4 regions of the Pseudomonas sp. 37 R 15 genome follow, and region 2 is predicted to be linked to each of the others. Evidence: predicted binding sites of a transcription regulator. Region 2 holds the regulator's gene; each other region holds the start of a gene.
The links. Region 2 encodes FliA, which starts transcription of late flagellar genes. Its sites were predicted from a motif close to CTAAAGTTTNNNNNNNNNNNGCCGNTAA; they were not measured.

Region 1: a site for FliA is predicted at 3,942-3,969, ahead of BFQ04_RS07090 (methyl-accepting chemotaxis protein). Genes of this name have one in related genera too.
Region 3: a site for FliA is predicted at 5,477-5,504, ahead of BFQ04_RS25790 (methyl-accepting chemotaxis protein). Genes of this name have one in related genera too.
Region 4: a site for FliA is predicted at 1,846-1,873, ahead of BFQ04_RS21925 (methyl-accepting chemotaxis protein). Genes of this name have one in related genera too.

Annotation. Positions count from the first base shown of each region.
Region 1 covers NZ_CVTV01000022.1:815-8,273, reverse strand. The annotation lists gene gudD (glucarate dehydratase) at 1-761, opposite strand, end outside; gene BFQ04_RS07105 (MFS transporter) at 781-2,142, opposite strand; gene BFQ04_RS07100 (FadR/GntR family transcriptional regulator) at 2,471-3,181, shown strand; gene BFQ04_RS07095 (tRNA (adenine(22)-N(1))-methyltransferase) at 3,195-3,890, shown strand; gene BFQ04_RS07090 (methyl-accepting chemotaxis protein) at 4,152-6,209, shown strand; gene BFQ04_RS07085 (glutathione S-transferase family protein) at 6,277-6,903, shown strand; gene BFQ04_RS07080 (IS3 family transposase) at 7,067-7,459, opposite strand, start outside.
Region 2 covers NZ_CVTV01000018.1:941-8,399, reverse strand. The annotation lists gene BFQ04_RS03910 (cold-shock protein) at 1-45, shown strand, start outside; gene BFQ04_RS03905 (DUF6124 family protein) at 188-442, opposite strand; gene flhA (flagellar biosynthesis protein FlhA) at 1,024-3,138, shown strand; gene flhF (flagellar biosynthesis protein FlhF) at 3,151-4,467, shown strand; gene fleN (flagellar synthesis regulator FleN) at 4,573-5,406, shown strand; gene fliA (RNA polymerase sigma factor FliA) at 5,403-6,143, shown strand; gene BFQ04_RS03880 (chemotaxis response regulator CheY) at 6,311-6,685, shown strand; gene BFQ04_RS03875 (protein phosphatase CheZ) at 6,704-7,459, shown strand, end outside.
Region 3 covers NZ_CVTV01000061.1:7,329-14,787, reverse strand. The annotation lists gene rep (DNA helicase Rep) at 1-986, opposite strand, end outside; gene BFQ04_RS25805 (putative bifunctional diguanylate cyclase/phosphodiesterase) at 1,253-2,917, shown strand; gene BFQ04_RS25800 (NorM family multidrug efflux MATE transporter) at 2,952-4,355, opposite strand; gene BFQ04_RS25795 (LysR substrate-binding domain-containing protein) at 4,506-5,426, shown strand; gene BFQ04_RS25790 (methyl-accepting chemotaxis protein) at 5,604-7,459, shown strand, end outside.
Region 4 covers NZ_CVTV01000056.1:212,117-219,575, forward strand. The annotation lists gene BFQ04_RS21915 (MFS transporter) at 1-608, opposite strand, end outside; gene BFQ04_RS21920 (LysR family transcriptional regulator) at 703-1,596, shown strand; gene BFQ04_RS21925 (methyl-accepting chemotaxis protein) at 1,923-3,944, shown strand; gene BFQ04_RS21930 (helix-turn-helix transcriptional regulator) at 4,034-4,981, opposite strand; gene BFQ04_RS21935 (hypothetical protein) at 5,155-5,583, shown strand; gene BFQ04_RS21940 (M48 family metallopeptidase) at 5,587-6,918, shown strand; gene BFQ04_RS21945 (hypothetical protein) at 6,952-7,459, shown strand, end outside.

The sequences.
Region 1 (7,459 bases), on a different contig from region 2:
TAGGCGAGAATATGATGCTGGTCGCGGCACAGGCGGATGGCTTCCTTGAGTGACCAGGCGCCGTTCGGGTCGAGGGTGATGCGCGCCTCCGGGAAGCGCTCGGCCAGGGCGGTGACCGCTTCGATTTCGGCATCGCCACTCAATACGCCGCCCTTGAGCTTGAAGTCGTTGAAACCGTATCGGGCCTTGGCGGCTTCGGCCAGGCGTACCACCGCGTCGGCAGTCAGGGCTTTCTCATGGCGCAGGCGCAACCAGTCGTCGTCGGATTCTGCCTCGTTGCGGTAGGCCAGGTCCGTGGCGGTGCGGTCACCGACGTAGAACAGATAGCCGAGCATCTTCACCGCATCGCGTTGCTGGCCCTCGCCGAGCAGAGCGGCCACCGGCACCTCGAGGAACTGACCGAGCAAATCCAGGAGCGCCGCCTCCATCGCGGTAACGGCGTGAATGGTGATCCGCAGGTCAAAGGTTTGCAGCCCGCGGCCGGCCGCGTCCCGAGAGGCAAAGGTGCTGCGCATCTGGTTGAGGATGCGTTGGTACTGACCGATCGGCTGGCCGATCACCAGGCTGCGCGCGTCTTCCAGGGTTTCCCGGATGCGCTCGCCGCCGGGCACTTCACCCACGCCGGTGTTGCCGCTGCTGTCCTTGATGATCACGATATTGCGCGTGAAGTAGGGGCCGTGGGCGCCGCTTAAGTTCAGCAGCATGCTGTCGTGACCGGCGACCGGGATGACGTGCAAGTGAGTGATGACGGGAGTATTCATGGCAAGGTCCTTAATACGCTCAAAGAGGTTTGCTGATGGCGTTGGCGGTGGGCGCAATGCTGGGCGACGTCAGCCCGGCGCAAGGTGAGGTCCTGGCGAAAAACACCAGGATGGCTGCGAGCACCGAGGTGCCGGCCAGGCCGTAGAGCCCGCCCTGGATCGAGCCGGTGGTTTGCTCCAGAAAGCCAAAGGTGGTCGGCGCGACAAAGCCGCCCAGGTTGCCGATGGAATTGATCAATGCGATCACTGCAGCGGCGATGCGCACGTCCAGGTAGCCCTGGGGGATCGGCCAGAACAACGAAGACGCGGATTTGAAACCGATGGCCGCAAAGCAGATCGCCACGAACGCGAAGATCGGCCCGCCCGTGGTGGACATGAACATCCCGGCCGCTGCGATCAACAAGGCTGCCGCGACCCAGGCCTGCTGGAACTTGAACTTGCCTGACAGCGCTGCGAAGGCGTACATGGCGATGATCGAGATCAACCAGGGAATCGAGTTGAAGAAGCCGACTTGTATATCACTCAGGTCGCCCATCTTCTTGATGATGCTCGGCAGCCAGAACGTCGCTGCATAAATGGTTAGCTGGATGCAGAAATACAACACGCAGAACAGCAGGATCTGACGATCCTTGAGCAGCTTGCCGAGGGTCGGTTTGACCGTGGTCAGGGCTTCGCGGTCACGCTGTTCCTGATCGATGGCCTCAACCAGCGCGTCCTGTTCTTCGCGGCTCAGCCACTTGGCGTCATGAGGTTTGGAGTCCAGCCAGAACCACACAAAGAAGCCCAGCGCCACCGAGGCCAGGCCTTCAATGGCGAACATCCATTGCCAGCCGTGCAAGCCGAGACCTTCGATCTGTAACAGCGCACCCGACAGCGGGCCCGAGATCAATGACGCCACCGCAGAACCGCTGAGGAAGATCGCGATGGCCTTGCCGCGCTCAACCCCGGGCAACCAGCGCGTGAAGTAGTAGATCACCCCGGGAAAGAAGCCCGCTTCAGCCACACCCAGCAAAAAACGCAGGATGTAGAAGTGGGTTTCGTTCTGGATGAACGCCATCAGCGTGGCGACGATGCCCCAGGTGAACATGATGCGGGTCAGCCAGATGCGCGCGCCGACCTTTTGCAGCAGCATGTTGGACGGTACTTCAAAGATCGCGTAGCCGATGAAGAACAGGCCGGCGCCGAAGCCATAGGCCGCCGCGCCGATGCCCAGGTCGTGCTCCATGTGCGTACGCACGAAGCCGATATTGACCCGGTCGATGTAGTTGAGGATGAACATGACCACGAACAGTGGGAGCACATGGCCCTTCACTTTGCTCACGGCGCGGGTGAGCACCGAATCGGTTTCTGGTGCAGCGGATGCACGACTGGAATGGTTCACGATGGAAAACGCCCCCTGATTTGTTTTTATGCGGGTTGTGGGTTTTGTTAACAGACATCATACAAGTTGTTTTTTATAAATCGCAATGCGGTGCAGGGAGTATTTCTTCTCATAAGCGCGCTTGTGGGGTGATGATTTTGGTTATTTGCCAGCGTTATAAGGGCTTGCGTGTCAGCGAAGTCCTGTCTGGTTCGCAGGAGGGGGAGAGCGTAATGCCGGTCTATCAGGTTGGTTGTCATACAAGTTGGTCGCCTCGTCAATCAACTCGGCGCCGTCCGTCTGCAGGATGTTAAGCTCCCCTCAGCCCAACCCCGTGGACCCGTTAGCGATGCCCATTGAAAACGCACCCCCTGTGCGCAGACGCTCCACCAACCTGGCCCAAGGCGTGGTCGACGCGCTGACCCAGCGCATTCTGCTCGGCCAGCTCAAGCCGGGCGAAAAACTGCCGTCCGAATCCACCATCGTGCTTGAGCATGGCGTGAGCCGCACGGTGGTACGCGAAGCCCTCTCCAAGCTGCAGGCGTCGGGGTTGGTGGAGACGCGCCACGGCATCGGCACGTTCGTGCTGGAGCAACACGCCCGGCAGGGCCTGCGCCTGCACGTCGACACCGTCGCCAGCGTGCGCAACATGCTGGAACTGCGCCTGGGTCTGGAAGTGCAGGCGGTGGCGTTGGCCGCGTTGCGCCGTACCGACGCGCAACTGGCCCACATGCGCCAGGCGCTGGACGACTATCAGGCTTCCCTGGCCAACAACGACAGTTGTGTGGAAGAGGACAAGCGCTTTCACCAACTCATCGCCGAGGCTACCGGCAACACGTTTTTCAGTGAAATCATGCAGCACCTGGGCAGCGCAATGATCCCTCGCACCCAGGTCAAGGCTGACGAACGCGGCGGAGCGGATTTTGCCAGGCTGGGTCAACTGGCGAGCCTGGAGCATGAGGCGATCTTCAATGCGCTCAAGCGTCAGGACCCGGATGCCGCGCGGGCGGCAATGGTGCTGCATTTGACCAATAGCCGGGATCGATTCTCCGGCGAATGAAAAGGAACCCGCGTTGAACCCACACACATTGTCCATGCGCCTGGAGCGCGTGGCGGCGCACGTACCGGCCGGCGCGCGCCTGGCCGATATCGGCTCGGACCATGGTTACTTGCCGGTGGCGCTGATGCGTCGTGGCGTAATTGCCAGCGCGGTGGCGGGGGAGGCTGCGACCACGCCTTTTCATGCGGCCCGGCGCACCGTGCGCGACAACGGCCTTGAAGCGCACATCAGCGTGCGCCTGGCCGACGGTCTGGCGGCCATCGAGCCGGGCGACGCCATCACGGCCCTCAGTCTGTGCGGCATGGGCGGCGAGACCATTCGTGACATTCTCGACAGCGGCAAGGCGCAGTTGAATGGCCAGGAGCGCCTGATCCTGCAACCCAATGGCGGCGAGTATGCGTTGCGCCACTGGTTGATGCACAACGGCTACCGAATCGTGCGCGAAGAGCTGCTGCACGAGCATCGCTTCTACTACGAAATCATCGTCGCCGAACGCACCGGGCCTGTGTCCTACACCGAAAAACAGCTGTATTTCGGGCCGCTGCATTTGCTGGAGCGCAGTCCGGTGTTCGTGGCGAAGTGGCAGCGCTTGTTGCACCAGAAACAAAAGACCCTGGCCAGTTTCGAGAAAGCCAGGCAGTCGGTGCCGGAAGAAAAAATCCATGGGATCGCCCGGCATATTCAGTGGATCACTCAACTGTTGACCTGAAGACCGCCCGGGATCGTCAACGCTCGACCGCTCTCGCATCAGACCGTGTCCCTGGCGGTTACAGGCGCGTGCCCGGTAATGAGTGCTTTCGCCCCATTTTCGCGCACCGATCAAAGGTTTCTTAGCGCCATGGCACGTGTCGTCACGCTTGTATCCCACGGCCCAGATCTTGCTTGAGCCAGAATAATCAATGACATGGCATTTTGCCGTTAGTCATTCCCGGCTGTGAAGTATGGGGTTGTTCAGGGGAGTTTGTAGGGCATGCAAAGATTTTTATCACCCGGTATCCGTCTGCTCGGGCGGTTCGGTTTCGCGCGTAAGTTCCAGGTGCTGTTCTTACTGTTCATGCTGCCGCTCGCCGGCAGCCTGTGGATGATCGGCCAGGACTACCACGACAAACTCGCGGTGATTTCCAGCGAACAGTCCGGCGTGCACCAACTGTTGGCGCTGGACCCGCTCGATGTGCAACTGAGCGCCCAGCGCAACCTGGCCGCCCGCTGGAAAGCCCTGGATATTCTGCATACCCCGACCCCTGCCGCTCAGGCCGCGATGGCCAGGGTGGATGCAGGCAGTCCGCTGATTCAGCAAGGGCTGCAAACCCTGGGGGACGCACTCAAAACCCATCACGCCAGCGCTGCTACCCAGGCGCGCTTCGACACGCTGCAGGCCGCGGTCAAGGGCATGGACACCCCGGCCCTGCGCACCGTCGGCTGGTGGCCGGATGGCTATGACCGTTTCACCGCCGCGCTGACCGCGATGCAGTCGCTGCGCGAACAGATTACCCTGGACACCGGCCTGATCCTCGATCCCTGGCTGGAAACCTATCTGCTGATGCAGATTTCCAGCCAGCACGCACCGGACCTGATCGAGCGCATCGGCCGCACGGCCAGCGTCGGCCAATCCTCGATTGCCTCGGGCCAGTTCACCCTGCAAAGCCGCTTGCAGATGCGTGACCTGCGCGGCCGCATCGGCGATGCGCGGGACCAACTGGTCAAGGCCGCCACCGCGCTGAAGGCCAAGCAATACCCCGGCCTTGAGCCCTGGACCGAACAATACGACGCCAGCCTGCAACGCCTGGACAGCGAACTCAAAACCCTGGACGACGGCGTGTTCGGCGGCACCATCAAGCTCGACAGTGCTGCGTTCGATCAAAGTGTCGACGCCATGCTCGCGGCGCTGGGCGCGCTGCGCAGCCAATCGCTGCATTCGCTCGATGCACGCTTGAGTTATTACCGTGAGCGATCGTTGCAGCACTTCATTCCCGTGGCGGCAACGTTCAGCCTGCTGGCGCTGGCGGCGCTGTACCTGTTCATCTGCCTGCAAGCCTCGATCCGTCGCAGCGCCAGTGGCATCACCACGCTCGCCGAGTCCCTGCGTGACGGTAACCTGCGCGTCGAAGTGGCGGTGCAGGGGCGCGACGAACTCGCTGCCATCAGCACGGCGCTCAACGTTGCCGTGGTGCAACTGCGCACCAGCCTGCTCGGGGTCAATCATGAAACCGAGCAATTGGGCGCCACCGTGCTTACCCTCAGCACGCAATCGGGCAGTACCCTCACCGACGTCGAAGACCAGCGGCACCAGATCAGCCAGATCGCTGCGGCCGCCACCCAACTGGCTGCCACCTCCCTGGGCGTTGCCAAAAGCTGCGAGCAGGCTGCCGACAGCGCCCGGCACACCCGCCGTATCGCCGAAGACAGCAGCCGCGACAGCCAGCGCACCACGGCCAGTATCCAGCAACTCAACCAGCGCCTGTCCGACACCGCCAATGCGTTGGAACAGGTCAGCCAACAAGGCCAGCAGATTCAATCGGTGGTCGATACCATTCGTGGTATTGCCGAACAGACCAATCTGCTGGCCCTTAACGCCGCCATCGAAGCCGCCCGCGCCGGCGAGCAAGGCCGCGGGTTTGCAGTGGTCGCCGATGAGGTGCGCAGCCTGTCGCAACGCACCCAGGCGTCCACTGCGCAGATCGCCGGCACGGTGGACAGCCTGCGCGCCACGGTCAGCCAGGCCGTCAGCCTGATGGGCGCCGCGTGCGAGCAGGCGCTCACCGATGCCGAATCCGTCACCGGCCTGGGCACGCGCCTGGGGGAAATTGCCGGTGCCGTGCAGCACGTCACCGACACCTTGGCGCACATCGCCGCCGCCGTGGAGGAGCAGGCTGCGACGGCGGACGAAGTGAGCGGCAATATCCAGCAGGTCGACCAGGCTGCCGGACGTCTGCTCGACGGCGCGCGGGCGGTCAATCAGGCTGCCGACAGCCTGAGCCAGGGCAGCCGGGCGTTGAGCGACAACACGGCGCGGTTTCGACTGGGATGAAGCGAATTGAGGGCACTCCATCGCCGTCGTGTAGTCTTCTCCTTAACCCCAACGGAGCTGTGCCCCTATGATTACCGTTCACCACCTCAACAACTCCCGCTCCCAGCGCATCCTCTGGCTTCTGGAAGAACTGGGCCTGCCTTACCAAATCAAGCGCTACCAACGCGACCCGAAAACCAACCTCGCGCCAGCCGAGCTCAAGGCGATTCATCCCTTGGGCAAATCGCCGGTGATCGAGGACGGGCCCCGCGTACTGATCGAATCGGCTGCCATTATCGACTACCTGATCCGCCGCCACGGCCAGGGCCGACTGCAACCCGATCCGGCCAGCGCCACCTACGACAACTACGTGCAATGGCTGCATTTTGCCGAAGGCTCGGCCATGCTGCCGCTGATGCTCAACCTCTACGTCGGGCGCCTGGGTGAAGCTGGCGCACCGCTGCACCCGCGCATTGAATCGGAGCTGGCCAATTACCTCGGCTACCTCAATGACGTACTCGGGCAAACGCCGTACCTGGTGGGTGACGAACTGTCCGGCGCGGACATCCAGATGAGCTTTATCGGCGAAATCGCCAAGGCCCAGGGCAAGTTGCAGGCGTATCCGAACCTTGCGGCGTGGGTGGACAAGCTCCAGCAGCGACCGGCTTATCGCAAGGCGGTAGAGCAGGGCGGCGAGTACGCGTTTGCTAAATGAACGTGCGTGAATGAACTGTTGAAGACTGGATGCAGATTCAGTGTGGGAGGGGGCTTGCTGCCGATGGCGGCCTGTCAACCAACGGTTACCCATCTGCTACACCTCGGTCCACATGTGGGAGGGGGCTTGAACTGGTCAAGTAATCTTGGACACTGATTAAGGTTCACGCCGCCAACCTTTCCTTCACGACCGGCGACCGGTAGTCGTTGTAGCTATGAGGCCTGCTGATGTTGTAGCGCGAGACATAGCGCTGCACGTCTGCTCGGGCCTCATGTTCCAGTTTGTAGCCCGTTTCAGGCACCCACTCTGATTTCAAGCTGCCAAAGAAACGCTCCATCGGGGCGTTGTCCCAGCATTCGCCTTTACGGCTCATACTCTGCCTAAACCCCTGTTTCAGCAGCTCGTTTCGGAATTTATGACTGGTGTACTGACAACCTTGGTCAGAATGAAACAACACATCCTGGGGATGGCCGCGTAGCTCAACCGCCATGCGTAGCGCTTCGCAGGTCAGGTTGGCATCAGAAATCATCGAGAACGACCAGCCCACGATCCTGCG
Region 2 (7,459 bases):
CCCATCAGTGCGAGTAATGACACCGAGGCGGGACCCGATGGGTAAAGGAGAGCGGCAATGGCAACGGGCACGGTGAGGTCCGCAGGCTGAGAATGTGCGTACGGTTGACTCAACCGAATAGCCGTTTATTTCAAGGCAGAACACAGCTCAAATGTAGGAGGGGGCTTGCTCCCACAGTTGGACCGCGTTATGCGCTGCTTGCGGTATCCGTCATTCCGGTGTCGGCGTGCACACGGTCAGCCAGTAACTGCGCCAGTTCGATCAACTGTGCAACGCCAAGCAGTTCTTCTCGTTTCGAGCCTTCCAGGTCAAAGGCCAGGTCGCAGCTCAGCGCATTGGCCGAGGCGAGGGTTTCGCTGAGGTTAACCAGCAGGTCTTCGCTGCTGATGCCGTCGGCGATGGTAAACAGCCGGATGGGGGGATTTGGGGCGGGTTTGATCACTGTGAATATCCTCGGTAAAGGTGGAGCTGCCACTGATCGCCGCGATGCGATGGAGGGTGGCAGCTGTGCGCAGGTTCGCGGACCGGTTACCAAGGAACCCGGCATACCCGAAGGTATCCCGCGCACAGCCACCATAAGGGCCGCACAGTAAACGACAAAAAATCGCTGACTGAAAGCGGACAATGGTGCTTTTGCGCATTGGTAAATCGGACCGCGACGCCCGTCCGCTGCGTTTGCAGCGGTGTACGGAGACTAGAGCGGTTTTCCTAGGGGCAACCCCAAATCCTTGTCGGAAATTTCCTGGGCATTACCTGGCTGCACACAAAACCAAATGTGGGAGGGGGCTTGCCTCCGATCGCTGTGTGTCAGTCAACAAATCCATAGCTGATACCCCGCTATCGGGGGCAAGCCCCCTCCCACATTTGAATGGATTCAGGCCCGATGGCCTCGGGCGCTTGGCAGGTTGTCAGAGCCCGAAAGCAAAGTTGGAAGGCTTCTTGCAATACCGCCTTCAGGACGCCTCCCAGCGTCAAAACTTTGCTTCAAGGACACGAGGAATACCGGTGGTAGATCGCTCTCAAATGCTCAGCACGGCCCGTGGCACCCTGACTGACCTGTCGCGGGGCAATCTGGGTGTGCCGTTGTTGTTGCTGGTGATGCTGGCAATGATGATGTTGCCGATGCCGCCGTTCCTGCTCGATGTGTTTTTCACCTTCAACATTGCTTTGTCGGTGGTGGTGCTGCTGGTCTGTGTGTACGCCCTGCGGCCACTGGATTTTGCGGTGTTCCCCACCATCCTGCTGGTGGCGACCCTGCTGCGCCTGGCGCTGAACGTGGCGTCCACCCGCGTGGTGATGCTCCATGGCCAGGACGGTCACGCCGCCGCCGGTAAGGTGATCCAGGCCTTCGGTGAGGTGGTGATCGGCGGTAACTACGTGGTCGGTATCGTGGTGTTCGCGATCCTGATGATTATCAACTTCGTGGTGGTGACCAAGGGTGCCGGGCGGATTTCCGAGGTGAGCGCGCGGTTTACCCTGGATGCGATGCCCGGCAAGCAGATGGCCATCGACGCCGACCTCAATGCCGGCCTGATTGATCAGAACCAGGCCAAGTCACGCCGGGCCGAAGTCGCCCAGGAGGCCGAGTTCTACGGTTCCATGGACGGCGCCAGCAAATTCGTGCGCGGTGATGCCATCGCCGGCCTGTTGATCCTGTTCATCAACCTGATCGGCGGCATCGCCGTGGGGATCTTCCAGCACGGCATGACGTTCGGCGACGCAGGCAAGGTGTACGCCTTGCTGACCATCGGTGACGGTTTAGTGGCGCAATTGCCATCACTGTTGTTATCTACAGCGGCAGCGATCATGGTGACCCGTGCTTCGGGCTCCGAAGACATGGGCAAGCAGATCAGCCGCCAGATGTTCGCATCCCCCAAGGCGTTGGCCGTGGCCGCCGGCATCATGGCCGTCATGGGCATCGTGCCGGGCATGCCTCACGTTTCGTTCCTGAGCATGGCGGCCATGGCCGGCGGCGCGGCCTATCTGTTCTGGAAAAAGCAGAATGCAGTCAAGGTCCAGGCCCAGCAGGAAATCGCACGCCAGCAGGAATTGCTGCCATCCCCGGCCCGCGCCCAGGAAACCAAGGAGTTGGGCTGGGACGACGTGACCCCGATCGACATGATCGGCCTGGAAGTGGGTTACCGCCTGATTCCGCTGGTGGACCGCAACCAGGGCGGCCAGTTGCTGGCGCGGATCAAGGGTGTGCGCAAGAAGTTGTCCCAGGACCTGGGCTTTCTGATGCCCACCGTGCATATCCGCGACAACCTCGACCTGGCCCCCAGCGCTTACCGCCTGACCTTGATGGGCGTGATCCTGGCCGAAGCCGAGATCTACCCGGACCGCGAACTCGCGATCAACCCCGGCCAGGTGTTCGGTACGCTCAACGGCATTACCGCCAAAGATCCGGCTTTCGGCCTGGAGGCGGTGTGGATCGAAGTCAGCCAGCGCAGCCAGGCGCAATCGCTGGGTTACACCGTGGTCGACGCCAGCACCGTGGTCGCCACTCACCTCAATCAGATTCTCTACAAGCACTCCCACGAGCTGATCGGCCACGAGGAAGTCCAGCAATTGATGGGTTTGCTGGCCAAGGCCTCGCCGAAACTGGCCGAAGAGCTGGTGCCGGGCGTGCTGTCGCTGTCGCAGTTGCTCAAGGTGCTGCAGGCCTTGCTCGCCGAACAAGTGCCGGTACGGGACATTCGCAGCATTGCCGAGGCCATCGCCAACAACGCCGCCAAGAGTCAAGATACTGCCGCGCTGGTGGCGGCGGTGCGCGTCGGTTTGTCCCGCGCAATCGTGCAAAGCATTGTAGGCGTTGAGTCTGAGCTGCCTGTTATCACCTTGGAGCCAAGGTTGGAACAGATATTGCTCAATAGTATTCAGAAGGCAGGGCAAGGCCAGGAAGAAGGTGTGTTGCTGGAGCCAAGCATGGCTGAAAAGCTGCAGCGTTCGTTGATCGAAGCCGCGCAGCGCCAGGAGATGCAGGGCCAGCCGGTGATTTTGCTGGTGGCCGGTCCGGTCCGCGCGATGTTGTCGCGCTTTGGACGCCTGGCAGTACCGAATTTGCACGTGTTGGCTTACCAGGAAATTCCTGACAATAAGCAAGTGACTATCGTCGCGACAGTAGGGCCCAACGGCTGAGGGTAGTGGGTTATGCAAGTTAAGCGTTTTTTCGCCGCCGATATGCGTCAGGCCATGAAGTTGGTCCGCGATGAGCTGGGCGCCGATGCCGCGATTATCGGTAACCGTCGTATTGCCGGCGGTGTCGAGCTGACGGCTGCCCTGGATTACACCCCCCAGGCCCTGGCGCCGCGCGTGCCGAACATGGAGCTTGAAGACGAGCTGCGCAAGACCGCTTCGCGCATCGTCTCGGCCCAGGCCGAACTGAGCATGCGCGGCGACAGCGACGCTACCACCAATCGCCAGTTGTTCGCCGGCCTGCCGCTGACCGCTTCCGAGCCGCTGGTGGAACCTACGTTTGTCGAACCGCCGCGTCCCGCCGCGCCAGCCCCGGCCGCCGCGGTCGATCAGCGTGCGTTCGATTCGATGCGCTTTGAACTCAACGGCCTGCGCGAGCTGCTCGAAGTGCAACTCGGCTCTTTGGCCTGGACGCAACTGCAAGGCAGCAAGCCGCAACAGGCCAACCTGTGGCGTCGCCTGCAACGCATCGGCCTGTCCGGCCCGTTGTCCCGTGACCTGCTGGCGCTGACCTCCGAAGTCGAAGAGCCGCGCCAGGCCTGGCGCATGCTGCTGGCGCACCTGGCACGCATGATTGCCACCCCGGAAATCGAACCCCTGGAAGAGGGCGGTGTGATCGCCATGGTCGGCCCCGCCGGCATGGGCAAGACCACCACCCTGGCCAAGCTGGCAGCGCGCTACGTGCTCAAGTACGGCGCGCAAAACATCGCGCTGGTGAGCATGGACAGTTACCGCATCGGCGCCCAGGAACAGCTCAAGACCCTGGGCCGCATCCTCAATGTGCCGGTGACCCATGTCGACCCGGGCCAGTCCCTGGCCAACGCCCTCGACCCGCTGCTGCGCAAGCGCGTGGTGTTGATCGATACCGCCGGCCTGCAAGCCAGCGACCCGGCCCTGCGCATGCAGCTCGAAAGCCTGGCCGGGCGTGGCATCAAGTCAAAAAATTACCTGGTGCTTGCAACCACCAGCCAGAAACAGGTTCTTACCGCTGCCTACCACAGCTATAAACGCTGCGGGCTGGCCGGTTGTATCCTGACCAAACTGGATGAAACTGCCAGCCTGGGCGAAGTGTTGAGCCTGGCAATCAGTCATGAACTACCGGTCGCCTACCTGACCGACGGGCCGCGGATCCCGGATGATTTGCATCTGCCGCGCCGTCATCAGTTGGTCAGCCGTGCTGTCAGCGTGCAAATGCAAGACGAGCCTAGCGAGGAAGCGATGGCCGATATGTTCGCCGACCTTTATCACAACCCGGCAAAACGGGTGGGATGAGGCAGGATGAACACCGTGAAATGTACCTACATCGATGGCCTGCAAGCGATACACGCGGCCAAGCCATGTAGCCTGCGTCTAAGCAAGACAAGGTAAAGAAATAAAATGGGCAGCATGCATCCCGTACAGGTGATCGCGGTGACCGGCGGCAAAGGTGGCGTCGGCAAAACTAACGTGTCAGTGAATTTGTCCCTGGCCCTGGCAGAGCTTGGCCGTCGCGTCATGCTGCTGGATGCTGACCTGGGCCTGGCCAACGTGGACGTTCTGTTGGGGCTGACCCCCAAACACACGCTGGCCGATGTGATCGAAGGCCGCTGTGAGCTGCGCGATGTGCTGCTGCAGGGGCCCGGTGGGATCCGCATCGTGCCGGCCGCCTCCGGCACCCAGAGCATGGTGCACCTGAGCCCGGCGCAGCACGCCGGCCTGATCCAGGCCTTCAGCGATATCGGCGACAACCTCGACGTGCTGGTGATCGACACCGCCGCCGGGATCGGCGAGTCGGTGGTCAGCTTTGTACGCGCAGCGCAAGAAGTCCTGCTGGTGGTGTGCGACGAACCCACCTCGATCACCGATGCCTACGCCCTGATCAAACTGCTTAACCGTGACTACGGCATGAACCGCTTCCGCGTGCTGGCCAACATGGCCCAGAGCCCGCAGGAAGGGCGCAACCTGTTCGCCAAGTTGACCAAGGTCACGGATCGTTTCCTCGATGTGGCGTTACAATACGTCGGCGCAGTTCCCTATGACGAGTGTGTGCGCAAGGCCGTGCAAAAGCAGCGTGCGGTCTACGAAGCGTTCCCTCGTTCGAAGTGCGCACTGGCGTTCAAGGCCATTGCCCAGAAGGTCGATACCTGGCCGCTGCCTGCCAACCCTCGGGGGCATCTGGAGTTTTTCGTCGAGCGACTGGTGCATCAGACGAGCGCGGGACCTGTGCTATGACATCAAGCGGCTACAACCTTTACAAAAAGTCGGCACGTGACAGCCAGGGCGAATTGATCGAGCGCTATGCGCCCCTGGTCAAGCGCATTGCCTATCACCTGTTGGCGCGCCTGCCCGCCAGCGTGCAGGTGGAAGACCTGATCCAGGCCGGCATGATCGGCCTGCTCGAAGTGTCGACCAAATATGACGCGAGCAAGGGCGCGAGTTTCGAGACGTATGCGGGTATCCGTATCCGTGGCGCGATGCTCGATGAGGTGCGTAAAGGCGACTGGGCGCCGCGTTCGGTACACCGCAATACGCGCATGGTCAGTGACGCAATTCGTGCAATTGAAGCAAAAACCGGTCGTGACGCTAAAGATCATGAAGTTGCGGCCGAACTCCAATTGAGTCTCGACGATTATTACGGGATTTTGAACGATACCTTGGGCAGCCGCCTGTTCAGTTTCGACGACCTGTTGCAGGACGGCGAACACGAAGGGCTGCACGAGGACGGCGCGAGTGCGCATATGGAACCGTCACGCGATCTGGAAGATGAGCGTTTCCAGGGCGCGTTGGCGGACGCCATTGCCAATTTGCCGGAGCGTGAGCGCCTGGTGCTGGCGCTGTACTACGACGAAGAGCTGAACCTCAAGGAAATCGGTGAGGTCCTGGGGGTCAGCGAATCGCGTGTCAGCCAGTTGCATAGCCAGTGCGCGGCCCGCTTGCGGGGACGGTTGGGAGAGTGGCGCGCGCGCTGACAGGCAGTGTGGGGACACTGCAGATGCTACCGCGAAGGCTTCGGCCTTCGCGGGATCGCTCCGTGGTGCCCTGGGCAGTCCTTTTTGTGTAACGCCTGTTGATTGAAGTGGCGCGTCCAGGTGCTGGGCGCGTTTAAGACTGCTTGGAGGTCGAATTGGACAAGAACATGAAAATCCTCATCGTTGATGACTTCTCAACGATGCGGCGGATCATAAAAAACCTGTTGCGTGACCTTGGGTTCACTAACACGGTCGAGGCGGATGACGGCATTACGGCGATTCCGATCCTCAACAGCGGCAGCATCGACTTTCTGGTAACCGACTGGAACATGCCGGGCATGACCGGTATCGATTTGCTGCGCCATGTGCGCGCCGATGAAAAACTGCGCAGCCTGCCGGTGTTGATGGTGACCGCCGAAGCCAAGCGTGAACAGATCATCGAAGCCGCCCAAGCCGGGGTCAACGGTTACGTGGTCAAGCCATTCACAGCATTGGCCTTGAAAGAGAAGATCGAAAAAATCTTCGAACGCATCCACGGCTAATGCCATCGCGGGGGAGCTATGGAGCATAAAGAAACGTCACAGGGCGACTTTGAGTCGACCCTGAAAAAGCATGCTCACCAGTTGGTCGACAGCCTGGAAAAAGGCCAGTTCGCCGACGCGGTGCAGTTGATCCATGAGCTTAACCAGACCCGTGACCGCGGCCTGTACCAGGAAGTGGGCAAGCTCACACGCGAGCTGCACAGTGCGATCGTCAATTTCCAGATTGACCCGCGCATGCCCCAGGCCGAAGAGATTTCGCAGATCACCGATGCCACTGAACGCCTGTCCTATGTGGTCAGGCTGACCGAGGCGGCGGCCAACCGCACCATGGACCTGGTGGAAAACGCCACGCCCCTGGTCAACGGCATGGCCAGCGAAGCCCACGCCCTGAGCGTGGACTGGGGCCGTTTCATGCGCCGCGAAGTAGGGGCTGAAGAGTTCCGTGAGCTGGCGCGTCGGGTTGACGGTTTTCTGTCGCGCAGCGAACAGGAAAATCGCACGGTGGCCAGCAACCTCAACGATATTCTGCTGGCCCAGGATTACCAGGACCTCACAGGCCAGGTGATCAAGCGGGTGACCCAACTGGTCACCGAAGTGGAAAGCAACCTGCTCAAACTGGTGCTCATGGCCGGCCAGGTCGACCGTTTTGCCGGCATCGAACATGACCGTGAAGCGATCCTCTCGGAAAAAGATCCACAAAAACATCTCGCCAAGGGTGAAGGTCCGCAGATTCATGCCGATAAACGTGAAGACGTCGTATCCGGTCAAGATGAC
Region 3 (7,459 bases), on a different contig from region 2:
ACCGCCACGCGCTCGGCTTCGGCGTCTTCGTTGCGGCAGCGGATCACGCGGATTTCGTCGCCATGACCCATCTCGCTCCACAGTTGTTTTTCAAACTCGTGGGGGTTGTTGGAGATCAGCACGTTGGCGCAACGCAGGATACGGCTGGTGGAGCGGTAGTTCTGCTCCAGCATTACCACTTTCAGGGACGGATAGTCGTCCTTGAGCAGCATCAGGTTTTCCGGGCGTGCGCCGCGCCAGGCGTAGATCGACTGGTCATCGTCGCCTACCACGGTGAACTGATTGCGTGTACCGATCAGCAGCTTCACCAGCAGGTATTGGCTGGCGTTGGTGTCCTGGTATTCGTCCACCAGCAGGTAGCGCACCTTGTTCTGCCACTTTTCCAGGATGTCCTTGTGTTCCTGGAACAGTTTGACCGGCAGCAGGATCAGGTCGTCGAAGTCCACCGCGTTGAACGCCTTGAGCGTGCGCTGGTAGTGGGTGTAGACGATGGCGGCGGTCTGTTCCTTGGGGTTGCGTGCGGCTTCCAGCGCTTCGGCAGGCAGGATCAGGTCGTTTTTCCAGGCGCCGATCATGTTCTTGATCTCGTCGACGCCGTCGTCGCCCGCGTATTCCTTCTGCATGATGTCGGTCATCAGGGCTTTGACGTCGGTCTCGTCGAAAATCGAGAACCCCGGCTTGTAGCCCAGCCGTGCATGTTCCTTGCGGATGATGTTCAGCCCAAGGTTGTGGAAGGTGCACACGGTGAGGCCACGGCCTTCGCCACCCTTGAGCAGGGTGCCGACGCGCTCTTTCATTTCCCGCGCCGCCTTGTTGGTGAAGGTCATGGCGACGATGTACTGGGCGCGGATGCCGCAGTTCTGGATCAGGTGCGCGATCTTGCGGGTAATCACGCTGGTCTTGCCGGAGCCAGCACCGGCGAGCACCAATAGAGGGCCGCCGACGTAGTTCACGGCTTCTTGCTGCCGGGGATTGAGTCGGGACATACAGAGTTCAGGGAGTCGTTATTCAAAAGGGCGGGCATTTTAACAGGCTGGCAAGATTCTGCTGCCTTAGAACGACGGTGTGACGTACCACTCGATCTAAATTTGCCGGTTTTGCTACTTTGCCGCAGGATGTCGGGGGTATCGCGACTATTTTTCACAGTCTGCGTGTTTGATAACACCTATCATTGGTCATGCATTTGTTATCGTCAGGCCGCACGTCATAATGCCCGCCGCCAACGAATTTTTGCAGAGTCTAGGGAGCTAGCTTGTCTACGCCTGTCGAACCCTTGCGTTTGCTGCTGCTGGCCGATACGCCGGCGTGGGCAGCGTTGTTGCGCGAGTGCCTGGCGCCGATGGGCGATGGGGCTGTGCTGATCAGTGCACCCAGTTGGGATTCGGTGAGTCGTCTGTTCGACGACGATCACGAAGCGGTGCTATTGACCACGCCCGACCTGCAACCCGGTCCGGGTCGTTGCAGCCTGCCGTGTGTATTGCTGCTGGAACAGGAGCCGCTGGTTGCGCCGCTCGGTGTCAGCGATTGGCTGATCCATTCTGCGCTGGACGCCAGTACCTTGCGCCGCTGCCTGCGCCATGTGCGCGAGCGAGGCGTGCTGGAAAACACGTTGCAGCGCCTGGCCGAACAGGATCCGCTGACCGGTATCGCCAATCGTCAGGGTTTCCAGACCTTGCTGGCGGCACGGCTGGCGGAAAACGAAGGCCGCGGCCTGGCGCTCGGTCATCTGGACCTGGACAATTTCCGTCACGCCAACGATGCCCTCGGTCACCAGGCCGGCGACCGCTTGATTTTGCAGGTGGTCTCACGGCTCAAGAGCCAGCTTGAAGCCGGTGATCAACTGGCGCGCCTGGGCAGCGATGAGTTCGCGCTGCTGATCGACACCCGCCGTGCGCCCCAGCGCGCCGAATGGATGGCCGAGCGCATCACCGAAGTGATGGCCGAGCCGTACTGGGTGGACGGCGAAAGCCTGCTGATCGGCTGCAGCCTGGGCGTGGCGCATGCCCGAGCCCGTGCCGGGGCCGATCCGTTGATGTGGCACGCCCATATCGCCATGCAACAGGCCAAAAGCACCCAGGGCTGCACCTTTCATATCTTCAACGAACGCATCAACCGCAACGCGCGCAGCCTGGCCGATCTGGAAAGCGAGTTGCGCCGTGCCTTGCGCCGCGATGAGCTGGAGCTGCATTACCAGCCGCGCCTGGACCTGGATGACGGGCATATCGTCGGCCTCGAGGCCCTGGTGCGCTGGCGCCACGGCGAGCGTGGCCTGTTGCCTCCGAGCGAGTTCGTGCCCCTGGCCGAGCAGAGCGGCCTGATCGTGCCGTTGGGTTATTGGGTGATATCCCGGGCCCTGCGCGACATGCAGGACCTGCGCGAACGCGGCCTGCCGGCGTTGCATATGGCGGTCAACCTGTCGTTTCGCCAGTTCCAGGACAGTCAGTTGCTCTCGACACTCAGCCGCCTGATTGCCGAGCGCGGCGTGGAAGCGCAATGGCTGGAATTCGAGCTGACCGAAACCGCTGTGATGCGTCGCAGCGACCTGGTCAAACAGACCATGGACGCCCTCGGCCGCCTCGGCGTGCGGTTTTCCCTGGATGACTTCGGTACCGGTTTTTCATCGTTCGTGCACCTCAACAGCCTGCCGATTGCCTTGTTGAAGATCGACAAGAGCTTCGTCGGCGGCATGGAAGAGCGCGAAGAGAATCGCAAGCTGGTACACGCCATGATCAACCTGGCCCACAACCTCAACCTGGAAGTGGTGGCCGAAGGCGTGGAAACCCTCGAGCAGCTTGAACTTCTGAGACTGTTTGGTTGCGATCAAGCCCAGGGTTACTTGATCAGTAAACCGTTGCCGTTGGCTGAGCTGGTGGAATACCTGACGTCCGGCCAAAGCCAGCAGGCGTTGTCGGGCTGAGTACCCACTCCCACAGGTCTGACCGAGCAGGGCTTTACTCTGTCTGCGCCGCCTGAAAGGCAGGCTGTATGTCCGGCTCTCGCCGAATCATCCGCTTCATCTTCGCCTCGAACGCCCAGGTCAGGCTCACCGCCGCGCACGCCAACCCCAATGCCAGGCCCCACCACACACCGGTCGGCCCCCAGCCCAGGGTGAACGCCATCAACCAGGCCGCTGGCGCGCCGATCAGCCAGTAGCAACCGAGCCCCACCAGGAACGTGGTCTTGGCGTCCTTGAGGCCACGGATGCAGCCCATGGCGATGGTCTGCACGCCATCGAACAGCTCGAACCAGGCGGCGACGGCCAGCAGGCTGACGGCCAGGACGATGACGTCATGAAACGCCGGATCGTCATGGTCGAGGAACAGCCCGATCAGCGGGTCGGAAAACAGCCAGAACACCACGGCAAACCCCAGCATCAATAGGGCACCAAAGCCGATGCCGACCCGTCCGGCCATACGTGCCCGCAGCAACTGGCCGGCGCCATAATGCTGGCCGATACGCATGGTCACCGCGTAGGACATCCCCGCCGGAACCATGAACGCCACCGAGACGATTTGCAGGGCAATCTGGTGCGCCGCCAACTGCGTACTGCCCATGGTGCCCATGCACAGCGCCGCAAACGCAAACAGCCCGACTTCCACCGCATACGTGCCACCAATTGGCAGCCCCAGGCGCCACAACTCGCGCAGGTACTGGGTATTGAGGCGCAGCAGCCCGCTGCTCAGCGGATAGGCGGCGTAGGTGCGGTTGCTGCGGATGTACCACATCAGCGCCAACGCCATGCCATTGGCGACAATGGCCGTCACCAGGCCAATGCCCATCAACCCGAGTCTGGGCAGGCCGAACATGCCTTCGATCAGCGCGTGATTGAGCAGGTAGTTGACCACCGTGCCGCACAGGCTGATGACCATCACCGGGGTGGCTTTGCCGATGGCACTGGTGAAACCACGTAGTGCCATGAAGCTGAGATAGCCGGGCAGGGCGAAGGGCAGGAGGGTCAGAAATTGTCCGGCGGCCTGCACGTTGGTTTCGGTCTGGCCGAACAACAGCAGCACCGGCTTGAGGTTCCACAGCAGCAGCGCCGCCGCCAGGGCCATCAACCACGCGAGCCACAGCCCGGCCTGGGTCAGCCGGGTGGCGCCGTCGATGTCGCCAGCGCCGTGACGGATGGCCACAAGGGTGCCCACTGCCGCGATCACGCCGATGCAGAAAATCGCCACGAACGAATAGGTCGCCGCGCCCAGGCCCCCGCCGGCCAGGGCTTCGGGGCTCAGGCGGGCCATCATCAGGGTGTCGGTCAACACCATCAGCATGTGCGCCAACTGTGAGGCAATCAACGGCCCCGACAGCCGCAGAATGGCCCAGAGTTCGGTACGTGCCGGATGCTGCATGATCATCAATCTCGAAATGTCTGGGAGGTGCGGACGGTTGATTCTCGGCGCTTTCGGCGCATTGCACAAAAGGATAAAAGTGATTGTTTGCATGATTAAAACTCATGCCTGATCGATTCTGGTAGGGTTTGCCAATTGCGCTGTCGGAGTTATCAAATGTCTCGTCGTCTTCCCCCGCTTTACGCCCTGCGGGCATTCGAGGCCGCGTCCCGTCACCACTCCTTCACCCGCGCGGCGCAGGAGTTGTCGATTACCCAGAGTGCGGTCAGCCGGCATATTCGTACGCTCGAGGAGCATTTCGCCTGCCGGCTGTTCCAGCGCAACGGCCGTACCTTGCAACTCACGGAAGCGGCGCGTTTGTTGCTGCCCGGCGTGCGCGAAGGCTTCGCCGCCCTGGAGCGCGCCTGCCATACCCTGAACGCCGAAGATGACATCTTGCGCATGAAAGCACCGTCCACCCTGACCATGCGCTGGCTGTTGGCGCGGTTGAGCCGCTTTCGGGCCCTGCAGCCGGGCAACGAGGTGCAGCTCACCAGCGCGTGGATGAACATCGATGAAGTGGACTTCAATCAGGAACCGTTCGATTGCGCAGTGTTGCTCAGTAACGGGCACTTTCCGGCGGACTGGGAGGCCAGCTACCTGTTTGCCGAAATGCTGATTCCGGTGGGCGCGCCCAATCTATTGGACGACGGCCCTTGGGACGCGCAGCGGTTGGCAACGACCGAATTGCTGCACCCGACCCCGGACCGGCGTGACTGGCGTTACTGGCTGGAGCGCATGGGGCTGACCTCCCGGGTCTCGCTCAAGGGTGGGCAGGTGTTCGACACGCTGGAGTTGGGCATGATCGCTGCCGCGCGCGGTTATGGCGTGTCCATGGGAGACCTGTTGATGGTGGCCGAGGACGTCGCACAGAAACGCTTGAGCCTGCCGTGGCCAACGGCCGTCGCCAGCGGGGAAAGTTATTACCTGGTGTGGCCGAAAACCCGTCCCGGCGGTGAGCGCCTGCGGCGCCTGGCGGAGTTTCTACAGGGCGAGGTGCAGGCGATGGTTCTGCCCGCTGTGACTCGCCTCGAATGAAAGGGTCTGCGCATGAAGAGCAATCGTTTGCGTGACACCCCTGTGAATCGCTCAAGTATTGTGGAACCCCGCCGAAGTAGGTGGGTTGGAACCCTCGTGCACCACGTTTCCCACTAGATAATTCGCCGAGCAGCGCTAAGAGATCAGGATGATCCTGGCCTCGGCTCAGGAGCTGTCATGTCTCAACCTCGCGCTCGGATCGCTTCCCAGTTAGGCCTCGCATTGGCCGTGATTCTGGCTGTCGTCATCAGCGGCAGTACCGTCTTCGCTCTACGCTCGCTCGATACCGCCAACCTCGCCACCCGCGAGGAACACTTGGCCAGCGAGGCGCGCCTGCTCGCCGACCAACTCAATACCTTCCACAGCACCTTGCGCGAGAGCACTCAGCGTTTGAGCGGGCTGTTTGAAAAGCGCTTCGGCGCCGGCTTGAGCGTGCGTGCGGACCAGCCTGTCGCCGTGGCCGGTGTACAAACCCCAAGCCTGTACCTGGGCAGCGAGTTACTGAACAACAACTTCGGCGAAGTGGACGAATTCAAGGACATGTCCGGCGGCGTGGCCACGGTATTCGTGCGCAGCGGCGATGACTTCATCCGCATCAGCACCTCCCTGACCAAGCAGGATGGCAACCGCGCCATCGGCACCGTGCTGGATCGCCAGGGCCCGGCCTACCAGCGTGTGTTCAACGGGCAGGCCTACATCGGCCGGGCAGTGTTGTTCGATCGCTCCTATATGACCCAGTACAGCCCGGTGCGTGACGCCAGCGGAAAGGTCATCGCGGTATTGTTCATCGGGTTCGACTACACCGACGAACAGAAAGCCCAGTTCGACAACCTCAAGCGCTTCCGTATCGGCCAGACCGGCTCCTTGTCGCTGCTGGATGAACAGAAGCACTGGTTGGTACCGCCGGCCGGTGTGCAAGCCTTGGATCAAGCTGTCGCAGTGATGCTCGACTTGGCGAAGAAACCCGGTGAAGGCCGCTTCTGGAGTGACAAGAACGAAGATTTCTACAGCGTGTCGGTACCCTTCGAGGGTGGCCCTTGGGCGGTCGTGGCAAGTATGCCCAAGGCCGAGATTCGTGCAGTGACGTGGGACGTCGGCATGCGCCTGGTCATTGGCAGTGTGCTGGCCATGCTGTTGGCCGTGGGGGCCACGGTATGGCTGTTGCGCAGCAAGCTCGCGCCATTGAGTGACTTGGTGCTTCAGGCTCAAGCGCTCGGCGCAGGTGACCTGAGTGCGCGCCTCAATGTTTCCAGCCATGACGAAATCGGCCAATTGGCGCGCAGCTTCAACCAGATGGGCGAGGCGCTGTCGACCATGGTTTCGCACATCCGCAAGGCGGCTGAAGAGGTCAACAGCCGTGCCCAGGCGCTGTCGGGGTTGTCTGGCGGCGCTTATGAAGGCATGGAGCAGCAGTCCGGCGAGATCACCAGCATGGCCGGCGCGGTGGAAGAATTCAGCGCCACCTCGCTGAATATCGCCGACAACATGGGCAACACCGAGCGTCTGGCCCAGGAAAATGCCCAGCAGACCCGTATCGGGCGTGCCTCGATGGAGGAGGCTTCGTCGTCCCTGGAACACATCGCCACCGCGCTTAACAGCACCGCTACGGTGATCAACACCCTGGGCCAGCGCTCCCAGGAAATCGGCGGTATCGTCGGCGTGATCACCTCGATTGCCGAACAGACCAACCTGCTCGCGCTCAATGCCGCCATCGAAGCGGCCCGCGCGGGTGAGCAAGGTCGCGGCTTTGCCGTGGTCGCAGACGAAGTGCGCAACCTGGCCTCGCGCACCCGCCAGGCCACCGATGAAATTTCCGGAATGATCCAGAGCATCCAGCAGGAAACCGGTAATGCCATCAGTACCATGGAGCACGGCAACGTGCTGATGCAGGAAGGCCTGTCGCGCAACGCGGATGTGGCCTCGGCCCTGGCGCGCATCGACGAGCAGAGCCGCTCGGCCGGGCAGCAGTTCGCCGCAATCACCACCGCCACCCAGGAGCAGAGCAGCACCGCGACGTTGCTCAGCAGTAACTT
Region 4 (7,459 bases), on a different contig from region 2:
ACCGGCCCGCGACCCAGCACGCGAATCTCCGCCATCAGGCTGCCGCCTTTGGGCGCGGGCGCATTCGGCAATGCCCACCAGAGCGCCGCCATCACCACCGCGCCGAGCCCGCTGATGCCCCAGAACGCCGTGCGCCAGCCGAAGTTCTCACCAAACCAGGTCGCCAGCGGCACGCCTCCGATGGTCGCCAGGGTCAGCCCCAGAAACATCGCCGCGACCGCACCCGCGCGCTTTTCCGGTGCTACCACACTTGCCGCCACAATCGCGCCAATGCCGAAGAACGCCCCGTGGTTCAGCGACGTCACTAGCCTCGCGATCATCAAGGTCTGGTAATTGGTCGCCAGCGCCGACAGCAAATTACCCAGGGTGAAAATCGCCATCAGCCCGATCAGCAGATAACGGCGCGGCACCCTGGCCGTCGCCAGCGTCATGATCGGCGCACCGATCAGCACGCCCATGGCGTAGGCGCTCACCAACAGCCCGGCGGCGGGAATGGATACGCCTAGATCGGCGGCAATACCGGGCAACATGCCCATGGGTGCAAACTCGGTAACCCCGATGCCAAAGGCACCGACGGACAACGCTACAAGGGGTGGATTGATACGCATGGGTGACTCCTCATCTGTGTGCCGAATGCTACAATCCAAGCTTTTCAAGCAGTAGCCCCTGGTTGGGAATTACACCTTTGCGCAGGAGGCAAAAATGGACATGGCCGGCCGCTCAGGCGAGATGGAAGTGTTCACCCTGGTCGCCGAACACGGCAGCCTGTCCGGCGCGGCGCGCGCCCTGGGGCTGACGCCATCGTCCATCAGCCGCATCATCACCCGCACCGAACAGCGCATCGGCACCCGGCTACTGCTGCGCACCACCCGCGCCATCACCTTCACCGCCGAAGGCGAAGCCTACCTGCGCGGCGCCCGGCGCATCCTCGCGGACATGGCCGAAGTCGAAGACGCCATCACCGACCAGGGCGCCCCACGCGGCCGCTTGCGAGTCAGCGCGGCACTGGCCCATGGCCGCATGACCATCGTTCCACTGATCGCCGCCTTCAGCGCCCGCTATCCCGCCATCGTGGTCGACCTGATGCTCGGCGATGAAGTGGTGGACATCCTCGGCGGCCAGGCAGACGTGGCCATCCGCTTCGGCCCACTCCCCGACAGCCCCTTGACCGCCCGCCATATCGGCGCCACCGGCCAAGTCATCGTCGCCTCCCCGGACTACCTGGCCCGGCACGGCACCCCCGTGACGCCGCAGGACCTACTTCAGCACAACTGCCTGCGCTTCAACTTCCGCCGGGCGGCTCCCGACTGGCCGTTTCGCATGGACGGGCGGGAGTTTTCTTTAAAGGTGGCGGGAACGATTGAAGGGAACAGCGGCGAGGCATTGGCGCAATTGGCGAAGCTGGGGGCGGGGATTGCGCGGGTAGGAACGTTCAGCGTGGCGCAGGATATTGAACGCGGGGATCTGGTGCCGTTGCTGGAGGTTTATAACCCGGGGGATGTGGAGCCGATTCATGCGGTGTTTGTGGGGGGCACGGCGATGCCGGCGCGGGTGAGGGCGTTTGTGGATTTTTTGGTGGAGCGGCATGAGGATTGACGATATCCCTGGCTGTATCGCTTGGCGGATAGTGGGTATATGTCGGTCAAGCCCGGGTGCTACGGTGATCATTCGTGACGCCGGAACCGGCGAAGAACTGCGCAGTTTCCTGCTTCTGACGACGGGCTTGAATCGGCTAAAAGCGGACACCAGGAGCGTCTACGAAACCCGGAGCGATTCACGCTCGGCCTAAAGCGGCCTGGCAATAAAGGAGAATTCCCTAAAACCGCGTCCATCCGTCACATCCCCCTCCAGCCCCCACCCAACCGGCCGATAACCCTACCAATCGCGTGCCTACCCCTATCCCCCCAAATCGAGTCCACCACATGAACCCACTCTCCCGTCTAAAAAAAGCCCGGGGTGATCGTCAAGGCACCGCCACGCTCACCAGCACTGCCAACGATCTGGACGCCGCCCTCACCGCCTTACGTATCACCCCCACCCTGATCACCGGCTTTATCTCGCCGCATCTGGACATCGACGTAATCTCCGCCAAGCTCAAACGCCGCTTCCCCCAATCCACCATCAGCCTGTGCACCACCTCCGGCGAACTCTGCAATGCACCCAATTCGCTGTATTGCGCCACGGGCGAGCGCTGGGACCGGGTTGTATTGCAGCTGTTCGACGACAGTCTGATCGCCTCGGCCGAGGTGGTGATGGTGCCGTTGGAGTGTGAGGACATTCGCGGCGGCGGTAAGCGGTTGGGGATGCAGGAGCGGATTGCCAAGTTGGTGGCCAATATCAAGCGAGTGCAGGTACGCATGTCGATTGATCATCGCGATACGTTGGCGTATGTGGTGTTCGACGGGCTGTCGGCGTCGGAGTCGTTCTTTATGGAGGCGCTGTATGAGTCGGGGCGGTTTCCATGTTTGTTTGTAGGGGGATCGGCCGGGGGTAAGTCGGATTTCCAGAAGACGCTGATTCATGACGGTCAGCGCAGTTATCAGAACCATGCGCAGATTGTGTTCCTGAAGACGGCGGCAAATGTGCGGTTTGGGGTGTTCAAGAGCCAGAACTTCAAACCGGCGGATTTGACCTTCAGTGTGCTGACCGCGTCGGTGGAGGACCGCACGATTGACCAGGTGATCGACAGCAACGGCAATATCAAGAGCATGGTGCAAGCGCTGTGTGATGCGTTCAGTTGCGTGCCCCAGGCGCTGGAGTCGAAGCTGGCGGACTATTCGTTTGCGATTCGGGTGGGCAGTGAGTTGTTTGTACGATCCATCGCGCGCATCGATTATGAGCAGCAGATCGTGCAGTTGTTTTGCGACGTGGCGCCGGGCGAGGAATTGGTGATGGTGCGGCGTACGCCGTTGCGTGAGGCGACGCGCCTGGACTATGAGCAGTTCCTGCGCGGCAAGGGTGGCCAGCCGGTGGCGGGGATTTTGAATGACTGCATTTTGCGCCGGCTGAACAACGGCGCCGAGCTGGGCAGCATGGCCGGCATTTTTGGTGATGTACCGTTGGCGGGTTTTTCGACCTTTGGGGAGATTTTGGGCTTGAACCTGAATCAGACGCTGACTGCGATTTTCTTCTTTCGGGTGGCCAAGGGTGCGAGTTTCAGTGATGAGTACGTGGACAATTTCATCGCCCATTACGGCGAGTTCAAGGCGTTTTTCCTACGGCGCCAGGTGAAGAAGTTGGCGGGGTTGAACCATGTGGTGGTCAAGCAGATTACCGCGTTCAAGAACAATGACTTCAGCAATACCCTCAATACCCGTGGGCTGGACCGCAATATCCTGCCGGTGTTCGAAGGCTTGGCAGACTTAGGCATGGTGTTGGCCCATGCCGAGCGTCAGCAGGAGGACATCGCCGCGCAGCTCAAGCATTACTCGGGTGAGTTGCACGCGTCGATGGATGAACTTGTGGGTACGATCAACCAGCAGAACGCCGTGTCTGCCCAGGCCGGGACAACGGTGGAAGGGCTTTCCAGCCAGGCGGATGTGGCGGTGGAAGGTGCGCGCACGCTGGCCGGGTCGAGTTTGCGTATCCAGTCGATTGTGCAGGTGATCCAGCAGATCGCCGGGCAGACCAACCTGCTGGCGCTTAACGCCGCTATTGAAGCGGCGCGCGCGGGCGACCTGGGCCGGGGGTTTGCGGTGGTGGCGGATGAAGTGCGCAAACTGGCGGAAATCACCCGTAAGAATGCGGCGGAAATCGGTGTGGATATTGACCTGCTGTCCAGTGAGATCCAGCGTGTTGCCCAGCAGATCGAAGACCAATCCACCGGCGTCGGCGCGTTGCGCGAAATGCTCGATGCACTGGGGGCGTCGAGCCGCGCGACCGAGGGTACGGCGCAACGCACTAAAACCATTGCGGATACGTTGACCGGGCTCACCCATGCGTAGGCGCAAGTCGAGTCGCCAGGGCTACAACGCTCCTCCGCAATAATCGGTTGAAAAAGCATCATCAAAGCGGCTGCGGGGCGTAGCGAACGTCAGGACTGCGCCCCTGGCGGATGGCCGAAATACGCCTTATAGGCATGATTGAAGTTGGCAGGGTTGGCGTAGCCCAGACGGTGGGCAATCTGTGCCACGTGCCATTTGCGCTGGCGCAGCAGGTTGCGCGCCAGTTCCAGGCGCTGTTGGCGCACGTAATCGAGCATCGACTGGCCGTACACCCGGCTGAAGGCGCGTCTCAGGGTGGTTTCACCCACGCCCAGTTCCCGTGCCAGCGCCAGAGTGCCGGGTGGGTTCATCAGGTTGGCGTCGAGCTTGAAGCGTGCTTCGTGTGCCAGGTCCGAATGGCTGCGCAACGCGGTCTCAGGGGTGGCCGGCTGTGGCGCCAGGTGCGTCGCCAGCTCGACCAGCACGGCCAGGCTCAGGCTTTCCTGATTCAGCCGTTCCAACGTGCCCTGGTAGGGCGAGTGATAAAGGCGCTCGAACAAACGCCCGACGACACGGCAGCCGTGCAGTTCTGAAAAGTGCATGCCATCGTCGAGCAGCCTGGCCAGCGATTGCAGTGACGGGTCTTCTTCGGCCAATTCGCGCAGGTAGTCGCCGCCGATGCGCAGCCCGGCCATGCGCGCATGGCTGCCGGCAGGCATCTGGTCCATGGCTTCCATGCTTTCGCTCAAGCCCAGCACATGAGGCGCGCCGAGGGTGTATTCATTTAGCCGACCGTCTACCCGATGCTGCCATTGCCCATTCAGTACCTGCACGATGCACACGCTGTCGGGCAGCACCTTGTGGATGCGTAACGGTTCGGGGAACTGCAAATCGCAGTCGAAATATTGCAGGTGCGACCGCACAGTCTGCGCGCGGTAATGGCCGACCGCGCTGCCGATGACCTGCCGCGCGCTGGCATCGAATACACCGGCCTGGTCCAGGGCCTCTGGGTGATCGAAGCAGAAGTGGGTGTCCAGATAGGGGTTGCGGCGGTCCATTGGTAAAAGCGTCCGTCAGGGCTGGTGGGCAGCGTTGCATGATATCGACATCGGGCAGTCCGATCAGTTGTTGTGACTCACGGCCTTATTGTTGTGCGCCACGGCCGGGCCGCTTGGCACGCGCCGGAGCTTTGATTTCAATGGTTGGCTTTCAACTCTCGAGGAAGCCATAAATGTTGATGTATCGCAAGTGGGCAGCGCTGCTGGGCCTGGTTCTGGCCGTGATCGCGGGCCTCGCCCATGCTGACAATCGTCCGCAAGTCGCGGAAAAAGTGCTGGCCTATGCCGGCGAAGGCGGCGTGAAAGTCTGGACCCTGCGCATCGGTGCGCGCGGTGACAATCAGGCGCTGGTGCAGGTGGAGGGCGTGGACCATGACTGGAACATGAAGATCCAGAAAATGGCCGTGGAAAAGACCAGCAAGGACACCCGTTATTCCACCACCGTGGACGGCCAGAAATTCGTGGTGCTGGTGCTGCAACAAGGTTGGGGCGAGCTGTACCTGCCTGGCGAATCGCAGGCGCTGAACGTCGGCTATGACGAGTTCCTGTCCAGCCAAGGCAATGCACAGGCTTTCCTGACCGACTATTTGCAGGCCAACTGAGCCATGGGCCGTTTCGCGCCGTGGTCGTGGCCGCTGACGATGTTGCTGCTGCCGCTGGTACTGATGGGCTGGGCCAGTGTGCAAGGCGGGCGGGTCGATGACGTGCTGCGCGAAGCACAGGGTATGGGCAGCCACTACGTCTGGCTGCGCGTGCGTCAGGTGCTGGCGGGGCTGGCCTACTGGCTGGCGCTCGCCGCGTTGGTGGCCGGGCCTGCGGCGTGGCTCAAGCTGAGGCTGGATGCGTGGCGCGCGCTGAAGTCCAGGGATTTTCTCTACGACCGCCTGTTCCTCTGCTGGCGTGCCTTGGGGCATTGGCTGGTGGCGTACACCGGGCTGTTGGTGGGCGCGTTGGCCCTGAGCCTGGTGTATGAACTGAGCTGGGGCTGGGACCACTTCAAGGCCGGTGGCGCGTTCATGCTGGTGGTGGCGGTGCCGCTGATTGCGGTGCTGTGGGCGGGATGTTTGTTGATCGGGCGTCTGCGCCAGCGATGGCATGCCCTGGATAGCCCGTCCTCGGCGCTTCTGGGGCAAAGGATCGGGCGTGACAAGGCCCCGGCCTTGTGGGCGTGGATTGAACAACTGGCCACAGCCACCTGCGCGCCGGTGCCCGACCATATCGTGGTGGGCATCGACCAATCGTTTTTCGTCACCAGCGTCAATGTGGCCCTGCAACCGGCCTGCGACTTGCTCTGCGGGCGTACCCTGTACCTGCCGCTGACCTACCTCTCGACCCTGAGCCAGGCCGAGACCGCGTCGATCATCGGTCATGAGCTGGGCCATTTCAGCCGCCGCGACACCGAGCGCGGCAGCCAGATCGGTGCGCAATTCAGCCTGATGTGCCTGCACTTTGCGTTTATCCGTGCCGAGGATGCCGACCCGGCGTGGATCGAGCGCCCGGCGATCTGGATGACGCAACGTTTCCTGCATTACTTTCAACTGGCGGTGCATCACTGGGGACGCGCTCAGGAATTGGTCGCGGATCGGGTGGGCGCCAATATCGGCGGTGAGCGCCTGTTCTGCCAGGCGCTGTTACGGGTGATCGCGTTGGACGGTGAAATCGCCACGCTGCTCGCCGAGCGTCACTCCAACCTGATCCAGGCGCTGGCCGACCACCTGAGCCACACGCCGCTGCGCCTGAACGAGGCGGCGCTGGACCACGCCATCGCGCACCCTTTCGATACACACCCGCCGACGGCATTACGCCTCCAGCAACTGGGCGTAACGCTGGATGAGGCGCTGCTGGCCGAGGCCACCCGCGTGCCCACCGAGCACGACCGACACTGGTTCAGCCAACTCACCCGTACGGCGCCGCCGGCTGCCGCGCAGCCCGGATAACCGCAGATACCAAACGCTCAAGGAGAATGACCCATGACCCAACCCTTCGATCCGCTGTCGGATCTCGCCAGTTCACTCAGCCAGGAATATGCCGAATCCCGCGACGCCCAGCGCGAGCGGGCGATGGCCGAACTCGAGCAGGTTATCCAGCGCGTCCCCGAACAGACCGAATTCACCAACTCGCGCCGGTACAAGGTGCGCGGCCCGCTGTTTTTGCTGATTGCCCTGGGCTTGCTGGGGTACGCCCTGAATCGCGGGGCCACCGGCCTGGCCGTGTGTGCCGCGGTGATGGCGGTGGTGTTTGTATTGATCACTTGGCAGCACCGCAACGCCGGGCAACACGCGTTTATGCGCTTGACCCGCCGCCAGCTGTTTGTAGACACCCTGAGCGCACCGTTGAATCTGGTGGACATTGTCGACGTCTGCGCCGGTGAGGAAGGCTGGCTGACGGTGCAGAAACTGATGTTGCGGCCCGATGCGCCCCTGCCTGTTCATCGCTCCGCGCGACAGCTGTTCGGCAACCAGGCCCTCGCCCTGAAAA